Regions from separate parts of the Calorimonas adulescens genome, predicted to be linked through region 1. Evidence: a T-box and tRNA genes for the amino acid it is inferred to sense, from the RefSeq annotation. Region 1 holds a T-box; the other holds one or more tRNA genes.
What was found. The T-box of region 1 lies ahead of serS (serine--tRNA ligase). A T-box ahead of a tRNA ligase gene usually reads a tRNA of that ligase, here a tRNA-Ser.

Region 1 (7,374 bases):
GAGAAGCACATACCACAATTCATGTCCAGCATCAAAGCGCTTAAATGTAATCAGCTTTCCATTCTCCTCTATATACCCTTCCCCTGCTCGAACAATCCTCGCCATGGTGTCAGCTGAAAAGTCCTTTTGGAACTCCTTACCTGTTCCTAAGATTTTACCCCATCTTTTTGAGCTGTCCCGGTTGTATATATACATACCGTCCTGGTTTATAATTGAGATATTGTCATAATCGTCAAGAAATTTCAGAAGCCTGTCCCCCGAGATATTGAGAACAATTACACCCTTGAGCCGGTTTGACCTATCATATACAGGAGCGCCGACCCTGAGCACAGGATTTAATGGCACCTCTATCTCCCCGTTTTCTACATTCAAGTCAATTGGTGAGACATATACACTGCCTTTTTGCTGGTTTATAATATTTCTAAAATATGGTCTATCTGCCTTATTTTGCAGTTTATCATCCTGAATCAATTGGGTTTCCCTGCCATCATTATCAACCCTGATGATCTCATCTCCTTCATCATTTATAAAGCGCACCTGGCTGTACAGGTTATTTATTGCGGCAAACCTGACAAATATGTCCTGCACACGCTTTAGATTGTAATCATAGTCCACATCAACATCAGAGTTTAACACACTGGAACTGCCCATGAACTCCGCAAGGAAAAGGGCATCTGAGTCTGCCTTCTCCAGTTTGTCGTTTATATATGTACGTATCTCACCGGTTATCTGGCTATCTACAGCCTGTATATTACGTATGCTGTATTCTTCAATTATGTTAAATATGTTTACGGCAGTCAACATGACGACAATGAGAAGAACCACTATAAGGACAAGATACAACGTACGCCTATTCATTAAGGATCTCCTCAACGACATCAAGGAGCTCAGATGGACTAAAGGGTTTGAATATGTACCTATCAGCTCCTGCATTTGCTGCATCATCCATATCCGATTTTTGCACCTTAGCAGTCAATATGATAACCCTTGTATCTTTAAGGCTTTCATTGGATTTGATGGCCCGACATGCCTCAAGACCCGTCATCCCCGGCATCATCACATCTAAGACAGCTAAATCAGGTTTTGATTCCATCACTTTTTCAAGTGCCTCAATACCGTCTGATGCTTCAATCAACTCCACATCATCTAATACCTCCATGGTCCCTCTGAGAAGTATCCTTATAGACCTTTCATCGTCCGCTATGAGAATCTTCTTCATTAATATCCCCCTGTTTCCAATGGAATTACTATTGATTTTAGTGTAAGAAGCCCATGGAAGATGACATGCAACATCAAATTCAGCCTTAAAGCACGTCCATAATACTCTTAATAAGCGGCAAATGGAGTCCTGGCATCTGGCATGGATGCCAGATGGAGGCGCACCCGGCAAAATGAGCTACAAATATTAGATCAGAACGAGTGTCAGGTACATGGATGTTGCTGACATGAGCCTTATACACCGAAACAATTATTGTAATCATAATAACAAAATTAAATAAATTTAGCAATGGCCTGAATCACATTTTGCAACAAAAAGGCCGCATCATCTGCGGCCTTTTGCATTCTCCCTGGTTATTTTCTCTATGCCACCCATAAACGGCCTCAGCGCCTCTGGGATTACCACGCTCCCATCAGGCTGCTGGTAGTTTTCCAGTATGGCAGCTGCAGTACGGCCTACAGCCACACCCGAACCATTGAGGGTATGGACATATCTGGCCTTCTCACCCTGGCCTGGCCTGTACTTCATTTCCGCCCTCCTGGCCTGAAAGTCCTCGCAGTTGCTGCAGGAGGATATCTCCACATACCTGCCGTAGCTGGGCATCCACACCTCCAGGTCATATTTCTTGGCTGCTGTAAACCCCAAGTCTGCCGTGCTTATGGCCACCACCCTGTATGGGATACCCAGAGTCTGAAGCACATCCTCAGCATCGTTCACCATCTTCTCCAGTTCGTCATATGATGTTTCGGGCTCAACTATCTTTACCATCTCAACCTTGTTGAACTGGTGCTGCCTTATAAGGCCCCTTGTGTCCCTGCCTGCTGAACCGGCCTCCGACCTGAAGCAGGCGCTGTATGCCACATGGTATATGGGGAGATCTGATCTGTCCAGTATCTGTTCCCTGTACATATTGGTGACCGGCACCTCCGCCGTCGGTATCAGGAAATAGTCTGTGCCTGCCACCTTGAAGGCATCCTCCTCAAACTTCGGAAGCTGTCCTGTGCCCTCCATACTGTGCCTGTGTACCATAAAGGGTGGAAAGACCTCCACATAGCCGTGTTTAGTGGTGTGCATGGTGAGCATGAAGTTGATGAGTGCCATCTCCAGCTTTGCGCCAAGTCCCTTTAAAAATACAAAGCGTGAGCCTGTGACCTTCGAGGCTGTGGTAAAGTCAAGTATACCAAGGTCTTCACCTACATCCCAGTGTGCTTTTGGTTCAAAGTCAAATTTAGTGGGCTCGCCCCAGCGCCTTACCTCTATATTATCATCCTCGCTCTTCCCGATCGGCACAGATGGATGAGGCACATTGGGGATAGACATGAGCACCAGATTGAACTCACTCTCGACCTCATTCAGATCAGCCTCCATGGATTTAATCTTATCCGAGACCTCCCTCATCTCCTCAATCTTTTTACTTGCGTCCTTGCCCTCCCTCTTCAGCCTGGCAATCTCTTCAGACTCGCTGTTTCTCAGGTTTTTGAGCTTTTCCAGTTCGGCAAGGATGCTCCTCCTCTTTTCATCCAGCTCTAAAAACCTGTCCAGGTTTTCTGTGGACTCGTTTCTCTTGATGAGTGATTCTCTGATCTCATCTGGATTGTTTCTTATCCTCTTTGGGTCTAACATATTAACCATCCTTCCTCCCATCGTATAAATAAAAAGCCCGTCCCTGAAAAGGGACGAGCATAATTACCCGCGTTGCCACCCTGCTTGGCCAAAAGCCCGGCTCAACTGCATAACGGTCTTCCCGGCAAGGCTTACTGCTGTTTCAGCCCGCAGCTCCGGAATGGATTCACCCCCTATCCTGCCGGCTCGCACCACCCGCCGACTCTCTTCAAGTGTTCAGGGGCTACTATTTTCCTTCATCGCTTTGTTATAGATTATAGTATAGTTTATCCATAAATGCAAGATTAATTATAGCATAAGGTACCTGCTCATATCTCCAAGGTTGTAGAGATTAGACTTTTCCATAAGCTTTTTATATCGGGCACCAAGTGCATCCTTGTGGCTCTTCTCCCATTGCGCCAGATTGCTTAAGAGTTTCTTTACACTGCGTTCTTCTTCGTCTGCAGCGGCCTTTTGATAGAAGTTCATAAAGTTGTCCTCTATGAGTACCGCCATACGCAGGGTAGAAAGCTCCTCCAAAGACGGCTCCTCTGGTGATACGTCCTGCTGTTCCATCCTTGCAACGAATATTTCAGGGGATTCATACTCTTCTTTTATGTCTTCTACCTCCTTACCGCGGGAGAGGTTTTGATACTGCTCGCTTAAATAGTCATAATGGTCTTTTTCCATCTTGACCAGTGCTTCGAAAAGTGCTTTTGTGCCGGAGTCTTTTACCTTTGGTAGAAAGTCCATGTAAAAGGCCAGGCCCTGATTCTCCATGGCCATACCGAACTTAAGTACTCCCAGTTCTCTTTCCTATGCCATAGATATACACCTCCAAAAATATTATTTGTACATATATTTCGACATTCTGCCGGAAAACCCTTCTTTATAAATAAAAGTTATTTGAATAAAGCAGCTTTATACTGGAAATAATTACTTAAAAGGAGGCGTTTACTGTGAAAGAATTGGATATATATGCTCAAATGGCAAGGCTTAAAGAGATAGATTATAAGAACACCTTAGCCATAATAAGTATCATAGAGACCCTTATTGATAAGGGAATCATAACCAGGACTGATATAGCCAGAAAATCTGCACAGATAGAGATGGAGATGACTTATGACAGCGAGAGCAGGGCCAATTAGGACCTGCTCCTTCAGCGGTAAACTGCAAGGAGAAGGCCTTTAAGGTGGGGTAGTACACCTTTGCATAAAGAATAGGAGGCTTAAGCCTCCTGTTTTCAAATTATATCTTCATCTAAGGAATGGTTCAGATTTGCCATCTCTATGGCTGTCATTGCTGCGTCGTACCCCTTATTGCCGCTCTTTGTACCGGATCTTTCTATTGCCTGCTCAATTGTGTCTGTAGTGAGCACGCCGAATATGGTGGGAACACCTGATTCCAGTGAGACATGGGCCACACCCTTTGAGACCTCTGCTGCCACATAGTCAAAGTGTGGTGTGGCACCCCTTATCACAGATCCAAGGCATATGACTGCATCGTATCTGTGAGCTCCGGCCAGTTTCTTAGCAGCAAGGGGTATTTCAAAGGCACCAGGTACCCAGACAATATCTATGTTTTCATCCTCAACCCCATGCCTTCTGAGGGCATCAAGGCAGCCCTCCAAAAGCTTTGAGGTTATAAACTCGTTAAACCTGGAGACCACTATGGAGAACTTAAGACCGCTTCCAATCAGTTTGCCTTCGTATACATTCATAAATTATTCCTCCTCTATATCATATGGCCCATTTTTTCCCTCTTTGTGTTGAGGTACTGGCTGTTTATGTTATTCCTGCCGGTTATCAATGGAACTCTTTCTGCTACATGAATACCATATTTTTCAATGTCCGAAATCTTATCGGGGTTATTTGTAAGAAGCCTAATGCTGTTTATACCGAGGTCCTTCAATATAGCTGCTGCTGTCCTGTAGTCCCTGAGGTCTGGCGGAAATCCCAGTTGAAGGTTGGCATCTACAGTATCGTAACCCTCATCCTGAAGTCTATAGGCCTTTAGTTTATTCATGAGTCCTATACCCCTGCCTTCCTGCCTCATATATATGAGGATGCCCCGCCCTTCACGGGCTATCATCCGGAGAGCCCTGTGAAGCTGGCTGCCGCAGTCGCATCTTAAAGACCCAAATACATCACCGGTCATACACTCTGAATGTATCCTTGTAAGAACTGGCCTGGCCTTATCCCCTGATACATCACCCATGAGCAGCACTATATGGGGCTCACTCGAGTTGGAATCAGGATAGGCCACAAGTGTAAAGTCTCCATAGGCTGTGGGAAGATGTGTCTTTACACTCATCTGCATACCATTATTCGCTTTAAGCCTGTATTCTATAAGCTTTTCCACAGATGTTATCTTAAGGTCATGTCTTTTTGCAAATTCAATGAGCTGCGGCAGGCGCGCCATGGTGCCGTCATCATTCATTATCTCGCATATGACACCTGCGGGATAGAGGCCGGCAAGACGGGCAAGGTCAGAGGAGGCTTCGGTATGGCCTGGCCTTTCCAAAACCCCGCCATCCCTTGCGATAAGCGGAAAGACGTGGCCAGGCCGGTTAAAGTCTTCAGGCACGGCATCTGGCGATATCAATTTTTTTATAGTCTTTGCCCTTTCATATGCCGAAATACCTGTAGAGGTTTCCCTGGCGTCCACAGAGATTGTAAAAGCAGTCTCATGGCTGTCGCTATTTTTCTGGACCATAGGTGAAAGCATAAGCTCCCTTGCCCTGTATGAAGGGATGGACACACATATCAGTCCGCGTCCATATCCTGCCATGAAGTTTATGACCTCGGGTGTCACCATCTCTGCCGCAGCTACGATATCACCCTCATTTTCTCTGTCCTCATTGTCCACGACTATAACCATTTTGCCGTTTCTGATGTCTTCTATGACTTCTTCTATAGAATTTAACATTTATATCCCTCCTCAAATATAGCCGTTTTCTTTAAGCTTTTCAGCAAGGCCATTCCCTTTTTCTCCAGCCAAAAACTTCCTTATATATTTCCCAATCACGTCACACTCTATGTTCACCATGTCTCCAACCCTTTTTTTACCTATGGTGGTAGACGACAGGGTATGAGGGATGACAGATACCTCAAAGGTGTCCTCAAAGACCATAGAGACAGTGAGGCTTACCCCATCTAAAGCTACAGAACCCTTCTCCACTATATACATTAGAATTGAATTATCAGCCCTTATACATATCCTCCTTGAATTCCCTTCATTCCTGATAGAGGCTATAGTCCCTGTACCATCTACATGTCCTGCCACAATATGTCCGCCAAACCTTCCATCTGCAGGCAGAGCTCTCTCAAGGTTTACGTGGTCACCTATGCGGATGTTCTTGAGTGAGGACCTCAGGATACTCTCAGGCATAACATCGGCGGTAAAATGGTTCCCCATTACTCCTGTAGCAGTGAGGCATATGCCGTTTACGGCTATACTATCGCCTACGGCCATCCCCTGAAGGATTTTCTCGCACTCTACTGCCAGAGATATACCTCCGCCTGTGCGATTTAGGTGCCTTACCCTACCCATCTCTTCAACAATTCCAGTAAACACAGCCAATCACCTTCTTTCAGGATACCCTTCAATTAAGATGTCATCACTTAAGCTTTTAAGGCTTAGCCTTTTAAGTCTTAATGCCCCTGATACCGTCTTAAATCCTTCTCCTTCAACCGGTGTTAGGGCAGATGCTCCTCCAATAATCACGGGGGCTACAAAGAACAAGAACTTATCCACTATACCCTTCTTTACGGCGCTCCAATTGAGGCTTCCCCCTCCTTCAAGGAGGATACTGTCTATGCCCATATCACCCAGTTTATACATAAGCTCATTCAGGTCTACCATGCCATTTTCGTCCTCTCCTGTATAGATGACCTCTGCCCCTTTATCCTTAAGGGTACTCACCCTTTCAATAGGGGCCCTCTCTGTAACAACCACTATGGGCCTGTTGCCTGACAGCACATTGGCTGATATGGGGATGGAAGCCAGAGAATCTACTATTACAGGCCTGGCATCTCTCCCGTTCTTGATCCTGGTGGTCAGATGTGGATTATCAGCAATCACAGTGTTTAGCCCCACCATTACAGCTGAAACCCTGTTTCTTATAGAATGGACATAAGCCCTGGATGTCTCCGAGCTTATCCATTTAGAGTCTCCTTCAGATGTGCAAATCTTGCCGTCTAAACTCATGGCTGCCTTTAATATAACAAAAGGCAGGTGTGTCGTTATAAACTTTATATATATCTCGTTCAGCGCCTTTGCCTCCCCTTCCAGCACACCACAGCTAACCTCTATACCTGCCTCTTTGAGCCTTGCTATACCCTCGCCATCTACCAGCGGGTTTGGATCCCTCATGGCAACCACCACCCTTTTGATAGAGGCGTCTATTAAAACCTCGGTGCAGGGCGGCGTCTTGCCATAGTGGCAGCATGGCTCGAGATTTACATACAGCGTGGCGCCCTCTGCCCTCCTTCCTGCGGCCTTTATAGCGTTCACCTCGGCATGAGCATCTCCATAAATCTTATGGTATCCCT
Region 2 (7,374 bases), on a different contig from region 1:
CCCATCTGCTGAACCTGTTCTACGCCTAATGGCGCCAGTATACCATGGTTTATCGCATTATTAAGGAACAATACCTTCCCTGGTTCAATAAATATAGCTATAAGAGGAAGAAGTCCCTTTGCAGTTACCCATTGAGCTGCTGTGCCAAGTGCTGATGAGATGCTACCCACCACAGGTTCTACTACCAGAAACGCCAGTATTGCAAGGGCACCACCTATGATACCGCCAGAAAAGTTGCTGACCAACATTTCAAAACCCGTTGGCACCTTATCCTTGACAGACTCATCAAAGACTTTAATCACATAGCCACCAAGCGGACCCATAACCATTGCACCTATAAACATCGGCACCGACGAGCCTATAATAACTCCTGCCGTAGCTATAGCGCCTATTACTCCTCCCCTTATTCCATATACCAGCCTTCCTCCTGTAAAACCAATCAGAAGGGGAAGCAAAAAGTTTATCATTGGATCTACCAGTGTCCCAAGCTTTTCATTGGGAAGCCAGCCTGTTGGGATAAATAATGCCGTTATAAGTCCCCAAGCGATAAAGGCAGAAATATTAGGTATGACCATACCAGCGAGAAAACCGCCAAACTTCTGGAGAGTAGTCCTCGCACTGCCCCCGGCCGTCAAGATAGCGTTGTCCTTTACCATAACCCTTACCTCCTTTAATTTTGTAAATCTGCAAAACCTCATCAATCGTGGCAATAACATAAAACTCTCCCCTTAAACGTAACTCGCGATACTTTTGGCAAGTATCAACCAAAAATGACAAATATGCCCAGATCGAATACATGCCACAGAATATCAAATGGAGTATCGGGAGGGTTAATGTTATAGCACGCTCCTGCGGATCACCTAAAGCAAAATATGTTTTGTCCTCCATATTTTATTAAACATTATATTGTGCATATAGTCAAACAATAGAAAATCAGTATTGTCTGACCATAACGTGACAAAATTAAAGGAGGCGGCCTTTAGTTGCTGTTGCCCCCTCCAGAACTGCTATTATTTCTGTGCATAGTCTGATAATAATACACTATTGACACACATACCCCTATAAGGACAGGTTCCACATCCGATGCTATCACATCAACATCCATTCCTATAAAATCCCCGCCCAGATGGCCCGTCACCTCATCGCCGTTAATCTTCAGACTTATGTCGAAACCAACCACTTCTCCTCCACATCGTCCTGTAACCCTGTCGCCAGCAACATTTACATTTATATCATTACCGTCTATAAAACCACCTAACCTCCCGTATGCACCATATCTTGACAGATTCATATCCAAGTCCTTACCAAAAATTATGCCACCTATCCTGCCTCTTATATACCCCTCGTCAAAATCATAGTCCAAGTCAATATTGGCTCCGCTTATCTGTCCTCCCATCCTGCCTTCCATCTTTCCACTGCCCACCCTCACATGTATGTCATATCCACCAATTATGCCACCTATCCTGCCATCAATTGCCCCCATTTGCAGCACCTGCCTTAAGCAAATCCACTATCTCTCTCGGGTCGCTAAACACATGCTCCGGGTCCAGCTCAAAGAGCTTTTCAGGTTTTTTTGAGCCCCACACTGCCACACCAAAAGATACTCCAGCAGATCTGGCAGCCAAAAGGTCATAGAGACTATCGCCAATATAGATACACTCTTTACTTTTCACACTCAAAATTTCCATGGCTTTTAATACAGGGTCAGGATTGGGTTTGGGCCTTTTAGCATCGTCAGCGCATACTATAACGTCAAAATCATCCCGGACCTCATCCAGTATCTTTTCAGAGGAAAGCTCATGCCTCGTCTTCGATGTAACAATACCAGTCAAAAAGCCCATCTCTTTAATAGAATCCAGTGTCTCACGTACACCAGGGAAAAATGACACCTTATCATATTGCTGTAAGAAATATCTGTCCCACAGCTTAATGGCCTTATCCTTCTCGGCAACCCCAAATATGTCCATGGTCATGCTGCCTGTTATACCCATGCTTACATAGAGTTCTTCTTCGCTGTATTCTATACTGGTAAACTCCATGAGTACCCTCTTTAGTGAGCTTATGATAGCATCAGTTGTATCAATTATTGTTCCATCCACGTCAAACAACACTGCCCTATAGCCCATCCTGTATCCCCCTTAAAATAGTTTAATCCCCTCAAAATAAAGTCTGATGCCATACCCTTTTATATCAATGTTTTGCACACATACCTCAAATCCTTTAACCAATCCACATCCCCAGAACTGCCCATCATAACCGATTTGATTGGCACATGGACCCAGCATGAGGTTGGAAACGTACAGTATTTTACTCTGTCCTCATAATTTACACTTCTAGAAGACCTTTACCCCATCCACTGCAGGTCTGCTCAAAAACGACAATCCCTCCATATAAATCTTAAGTCCCCGTTCCTTTACTTCTATCATACTGTGAACATAGACATCAGTGCCATCAACATTGAGCTTCTTAAACCTCTCCAGTTCCTCATCCTTTGGTCGCCCAACCTCTACAGAAGGGAAGGCACCAGGTACACAGCAGCTATCTGCTGTAACCAACTTAACGGTTATAGCATTCTCTCCTTTCCTTTTAAGGTACTCCTTTACCTTACGGTCAATCACAATATCCATACCATCTCTCCTCACTACTTGGCATTTATTATCTTTCCAAGCTCGTCCATAAGCCTGCCAAACTCTGTAAAGTTGCCCTCCTTCAAAGCATTTATTGCTTTGTTATACGCATCTCTTATCTGCACGATTACATCCGTTGATACTTCAGGTGCAGCAGGTTGTGTCGCTTCTTGCTGGTTGCCAATGAGCTGCCCCAGTGCACCCTGTATGGTGTCAGCCATAACTATTTTTGACCCGTCAGAGACTATTATACGCTTTACCTCTGGTATGCTGTTCTCAGCACTGGATGATATATAGAGTGGTTCTACATATAGTATAGACCTGTCTATTGGTATAACCAATGTGTTTCCACGTATCACCGACGAACCGCTCTGATTCCACAGTGTTATCTGTTGTGAGAGATGGGCATCCTCATCAATACGCGCTTCTACCTCCAAAGGACCATACACGTGGACATTTTTTGGAAACTCATATATCTCAAGGATTGGCTTTTTGGTTTCACTGTCTGTATACCCAGCCATCCATGATATCATATTGTTTTTCGTGGCCGGTGTGTAAGGTACCATAATAATAAATTCTTCTTCACCACTATTGTCAGGCAGCGCCATATAAATATATTGCGACTCTATATCCTGTACCTCTTCCTGATATCTCTCTTTAGCTATGTTCCAGAGGTCTTCCTTGTTATAGAATACCTGTTCATTATCCATGTGGTATGTCCCATATATAACTGACTGTATGTCAAACAGCGTTTGGGGATATCTTATATGTTCTTTTAACCCCTCGGGCATGGCCTCAAAAGGCTTGAAGAGGGAGGGAAATATGCTCTGATATACCTTTATGACAGGGTCATTGCTGTCATATATATAAAAGTCAGTAGAGCCGTCATAGGCGTCAATGACTACCTTGACCGAATTCCTTATATAATTAAACTGCCTGCCATTTATGACAGAAGTCGTGGAGTACGGGAAGTTATTGCTTACCGTATAAGCATCTAACATCCAGTAAAGCTTGCCATTGTCAATCACAAGATACGGGTCTTCGTCATACATAAGAAAAGGTGCAATCCTCTGTGCCCTGTCCATTATATTCCTGTTTATTAATATCCTGCTTTCAGGCCCTATATCACTCGAAAACAGCAGCCTTACATCGCCTGTGTACAAGGTGTATAAAATTCTATTAAAAAATCCCAGTTTTGTGCCAGTCTTGCCGCTATACTCCGTATACACGTTATCTTCTCCCGAACTGGCAGGATAGTCAAACTCTTTTGCATCAGTATTAACGATAACATAGTCATTGGTTAGTTCACCAAAATAGATCTCCGGCCTGTTTATTTGTATACTCCCTTTAGGTGGTATGTCCTTTACAATGAATTCTGGCTGCCCTTCCGGAGTCACCTTGTTTACAGGGGTTACCGCCACACCATAGCCATGAGTGTAGACAAGGTGCATGTTTATCCATGACCTGGCCTGGTCTGAAATCCTGTTCTTATCGAGTTCCCTTGCAGATAGAAAGACTTCTGTTGGCTTACCATCAATATTGTACCTATCAATATCTACGTCGTTAAATCTATAATACATCCGTATGCCCTGAAGTTGATTGTAAACCTGAATCACTGGCCTGTAGTCATTTATACGTATGTTGTCTATGGTATTCCTGTTCATGTTCATATCAACATCGCTTATATCCTGTACATCTCCAAAGCTTATCCTCTTTATGTTATTCACACCATAAGCGAGTTGTGTAAACTCGATATTGTTTTTAATATACGGCTTTTCTCTGTTAAACTCATTTGGCGAAACTACAAAATTCTGGACAACAGCACTGGCTATATATGACACTACCACTACAGCTATAACCAGAAGCGGTCCAGATGCAGTAAGCCTTATGTTTCTCCTGAGGCCGCCTACCGCAAATATGATACCTGCTGCAATACATAAACCTATGAGTATCCTGTTAAAGAGCAGCGTCACGTGTATATCTGTATAACCAGCGCCGTACACTACCCCCAGAGGCGAATTCAAGAGGTTAAATCCTTTTAAATAATAGCCAAAGGAGAGAAGTACAAAAAATACCAGCCCCAGTATGGCGACCTGGTTTATGGCAATCATTATTATTTCTCTATTTGGGATAGACCTGAAGGCATGATTCTCCTCAGAATATCTGAAAAACCTTGTTGCATTGGAATAGTACATGAGCACATATATTATAGCAGTGAGGACTACCAGTATTACAATAAGAAAGAGCAAAAAGTTATAAACACCATTTAAGAATGGCAGCTTAAAGAGATACAGGCTCAGGTCTTTATTAAAAATCGGGTCATTATATCCAAAATCGGCTGAATGCAAGTAGTTTAAAAAGTTTTGCCACATTGTGCTGGCAAGCTCTATGGACATTACTGCAGATATAAGGGCAGAACCCCACAGCACAAAAATATTAAGCCTCTTTGTCTCTTTAGGTGACATTACATCACCTGTATATCTGATATAGTCCCTCTTTATCTTATTAAAATAAAAGTAAAGAAGGAAAAAAATTATTAAAAAGGCAGGGATGCCCAGCTCCAGTTCTGCAAAAAACCGGACAAAAAAAATCTTTCCATAACCTAAGCTGGAGAGCCACTGATAGTTTACTATCAGACCTGCTCCACCTGCAATGATTATAAACAGCATAACTATAACAGCTATCACATATAAAAACCATCGTCCTGACGGACTAAACCTTATTGGCATATCCTGTCTCACCTCACTATTATATTACCACAGAAACGCTCCAATTAAAAATAAAAAGCCTACCATTTCAGGTAAGCTCTATTTCATCATGTATGGCGGAGGAGGAGGGACTCGAACCCTCGCGCCGCTTTCACGACCTACAGTCTTAGCAAGACCGCCCCTTCACCGACTTGGGTACTCCTCCAAAATCTGCTACATTAAAATAATATCTTATTCATGGCGGAGAGGGTGGGATTCGAACCCACGGCCCCTTGCGGAGACACTGGTTTTCAAGACCAGCTCCTTAAACCCCTCGGACACCTCTCCGAGCGACACATCAAAGTATAACATAAATATTCTTTAGTGTCAATACTCTTTACCAACAGACCTGTGTCCGAGACCAATTACAACCTCATTTAGATTTAACAGGCCTATGCCAAAGAATGCACATACAGTAAGGTGTTCTCCATACCTGGCCAGGCCAACCTTCCCACCTACGTTAAATCCGCTTGCCTTTAAGGATACCTCCATAAGTGCATCCCTTACAGCTCCGGCTACCGCTCCTTCACCAACATGGGTATCCGTTACTATTCCCTCACGTTTTGCAGCCACGCATGTCCTCTCCACAATCTTTTGTATCGAGGAGGAAAAATCTCCCCCAAAGTCCACAGCGGCCACCCTAATCCCATTTTCCTGATATTTCGCCTTTAGTTCATGTTCCTCTTCCCTTGTTGAGAGGGCCATTCTTACTGCTATTTTCGCTATATCAACACTGCCTACAGCCATTATTATCAACCTCCAATCGATTTCATTATACCATAAAATCCTGATTCCTTTCTAAAAAATATCATATCAAAATGTGATATGAATCATGTCCTGTCAGACTCGTTGGGGATATACTTACAGTTGCTCCATACACATGGAAATGCTCTCCGCTGAGCTGGAAAACTTCAAGGCAGGGTTGGAGCCGGGTTCCATGTTGCATACATTGATATCGGAGCACGACGTGATACTGAAGTTCCTGGATAGTTTGGACGAGGCCAATAATATGATACAGAATATGGACACATATAAACCTGAGGCTGTAATATTCAAGGAGCTGAGGCATATAGCTGAGCACCTTGTAGAGACAGAAAAGCATCACCAGAGGGAGGAGGATGTGTTGTTCCCTGAACTGGAAAAGAGGGGTATAAGCGGCCCGTCAAGAATAATGAGGATGGAACATGATATGTTAAGGCCGCGCAAGAAAAGACTGAAGGAGATATCGGAAAACGTAGAGGATATTGACTTTGCCGATTTCAAGGGCGAGTTAAACGAGCTTACAAGGTTTATTGTCTTCAACCTGAGAGACCACATATTCAAGGAAAATCACATACTATACCCCACCGCTTTTGAAGTCATTGATGACCCAGAAGTTTGGAAGAAGATGCTCAATGACGCTGACCAGATTGGATACTGCTGCTTCACTCCAGGCAGACAATAATAAACTTTAAAATAGCCCCCTCATAATGGGGATTAATTTTTTTAAAGAGGAAAATGGAAAAAAGTGTCGAATATTATATGCAAACATATAATATTATACAATTAGTACTATATAGTCATGGTGGGGAGAGCATATTGGGTGCATCAAAATACAAAGAAATTGATATCCATTACACTGATTTTAAAGTCGACCTTAAACAGCTTGTACATTTTTTTGATAAGTATTTTTCCTATGAGGTTGCCTCCATAGGTTATCTCAGCAACGACCATACCTATATTAATTTTAAAGATACTATTATAAACAGCGCAGAGTTGCAAAAACTCATATCATCGGATTACGCTGTAATCATAGACAGAGATTATATAAACATGTTGTGTAACACTCACAACCTTCTGCTCGTCGAAGATGTTGATAATGAAACTGCTGAAAGGATATATGGCATCGACCTGAAAGGGTATCCATTACATCGCATAGCAATAATACCTTTTTTTGACTCAAAAGATGATAATCTAATGGCAATATTGGTGTTTGCCGGTATAAAAATGAATAACTTGGA

Region 2: it has a tRNA-Ser gene. The T-box ahead of serS (serine--tRNA ligase) is inferred to sense a tRNA for this amino acid. The anticodon was not compared.

The regions. Positions count from the first base shown of each region.
Region 1 is NZ_VTPS01000006.1:96,871-104,244, reverse strand. Features, by position in the region: gene FWJ32_RS05455 (sensor histidine kinase) at 1-858, opposite strand, end outside; gene FWJ32_RS05450 (response regulator transcription factor) at 851-1,219, opposite strand; gene serS (serine--tRNA ligase) at 1,544-2,842, opposite strand; T-box leader at 2,889-3,091, opposite strand; gene FWJ32_RS05440 (ferritin-like domain-containing protein) at 3,131-3,628, opposite strand; gene FWJ32_RS05435 (hypothetical protein) at 3,781-3,969, shown strand; gene ribH (6,7-dimethyl-8-ribityllumazine synthase) at 4,065-4,541, opposite strand; gene FWJ32_RS05425 (bifunctional 3,4-dihydroxy-2-butanone-4-phosphate synthase/GTP cyclohydrolase II) at 4,556-5,749, opposite strand; gene ribE (riboflavin synthase) at 5,762-6,397, opposite strand; gene ribD (bifunctional diaminohydroxyphosphoribosylaminopyrimidine deaminase/5-amino-6-(5-phosphoribosylamino)uracil reductase RibD) at 6,404-7,374, opposite strand, start outside.
Region 2 is NZ_VTPS01000003.1:79,740-87,113, reverse strand. Features, by position in the region: gene FWJ32_RS03025 (PTS mannitol transporter subunit IIBC) at 1-656, opposite strand, end outside; gene FWJ32_RS03020 (hypothetical protein) at 980-1,483, opposite strand; gene FWJ32_RS03015 (HAD family hydrolase) at 1,470-2,126, opposite strand; gene FWJ32_RS03010 (CC/Se motif family (seleno)protein) at 2,334-2,627, opposite strand; gene FWJ32_RS03005 (UPF0182 family membrane protein) at 2,642-5,356, opposite strand; tRNA gene FWJ32_RS03000 (tRNA-Ser) at 5,450-5,540, opposite strand; tRNA gene FWJ32_RS02995 (tRNA-Ser) at 5,574-5,662, opposite strand; gene FWJ32_RS02990 (HutP family protein) at 5,702-6,121, opposite strand; gene FWJ32_RS02985 (hemerythrin domain-containing protein) at 6,207-6,818, shown strand; gene FWJ32_RS02980 (HD-GYP domain-containing protein) at 6,953-7,374, shown strand, end outside.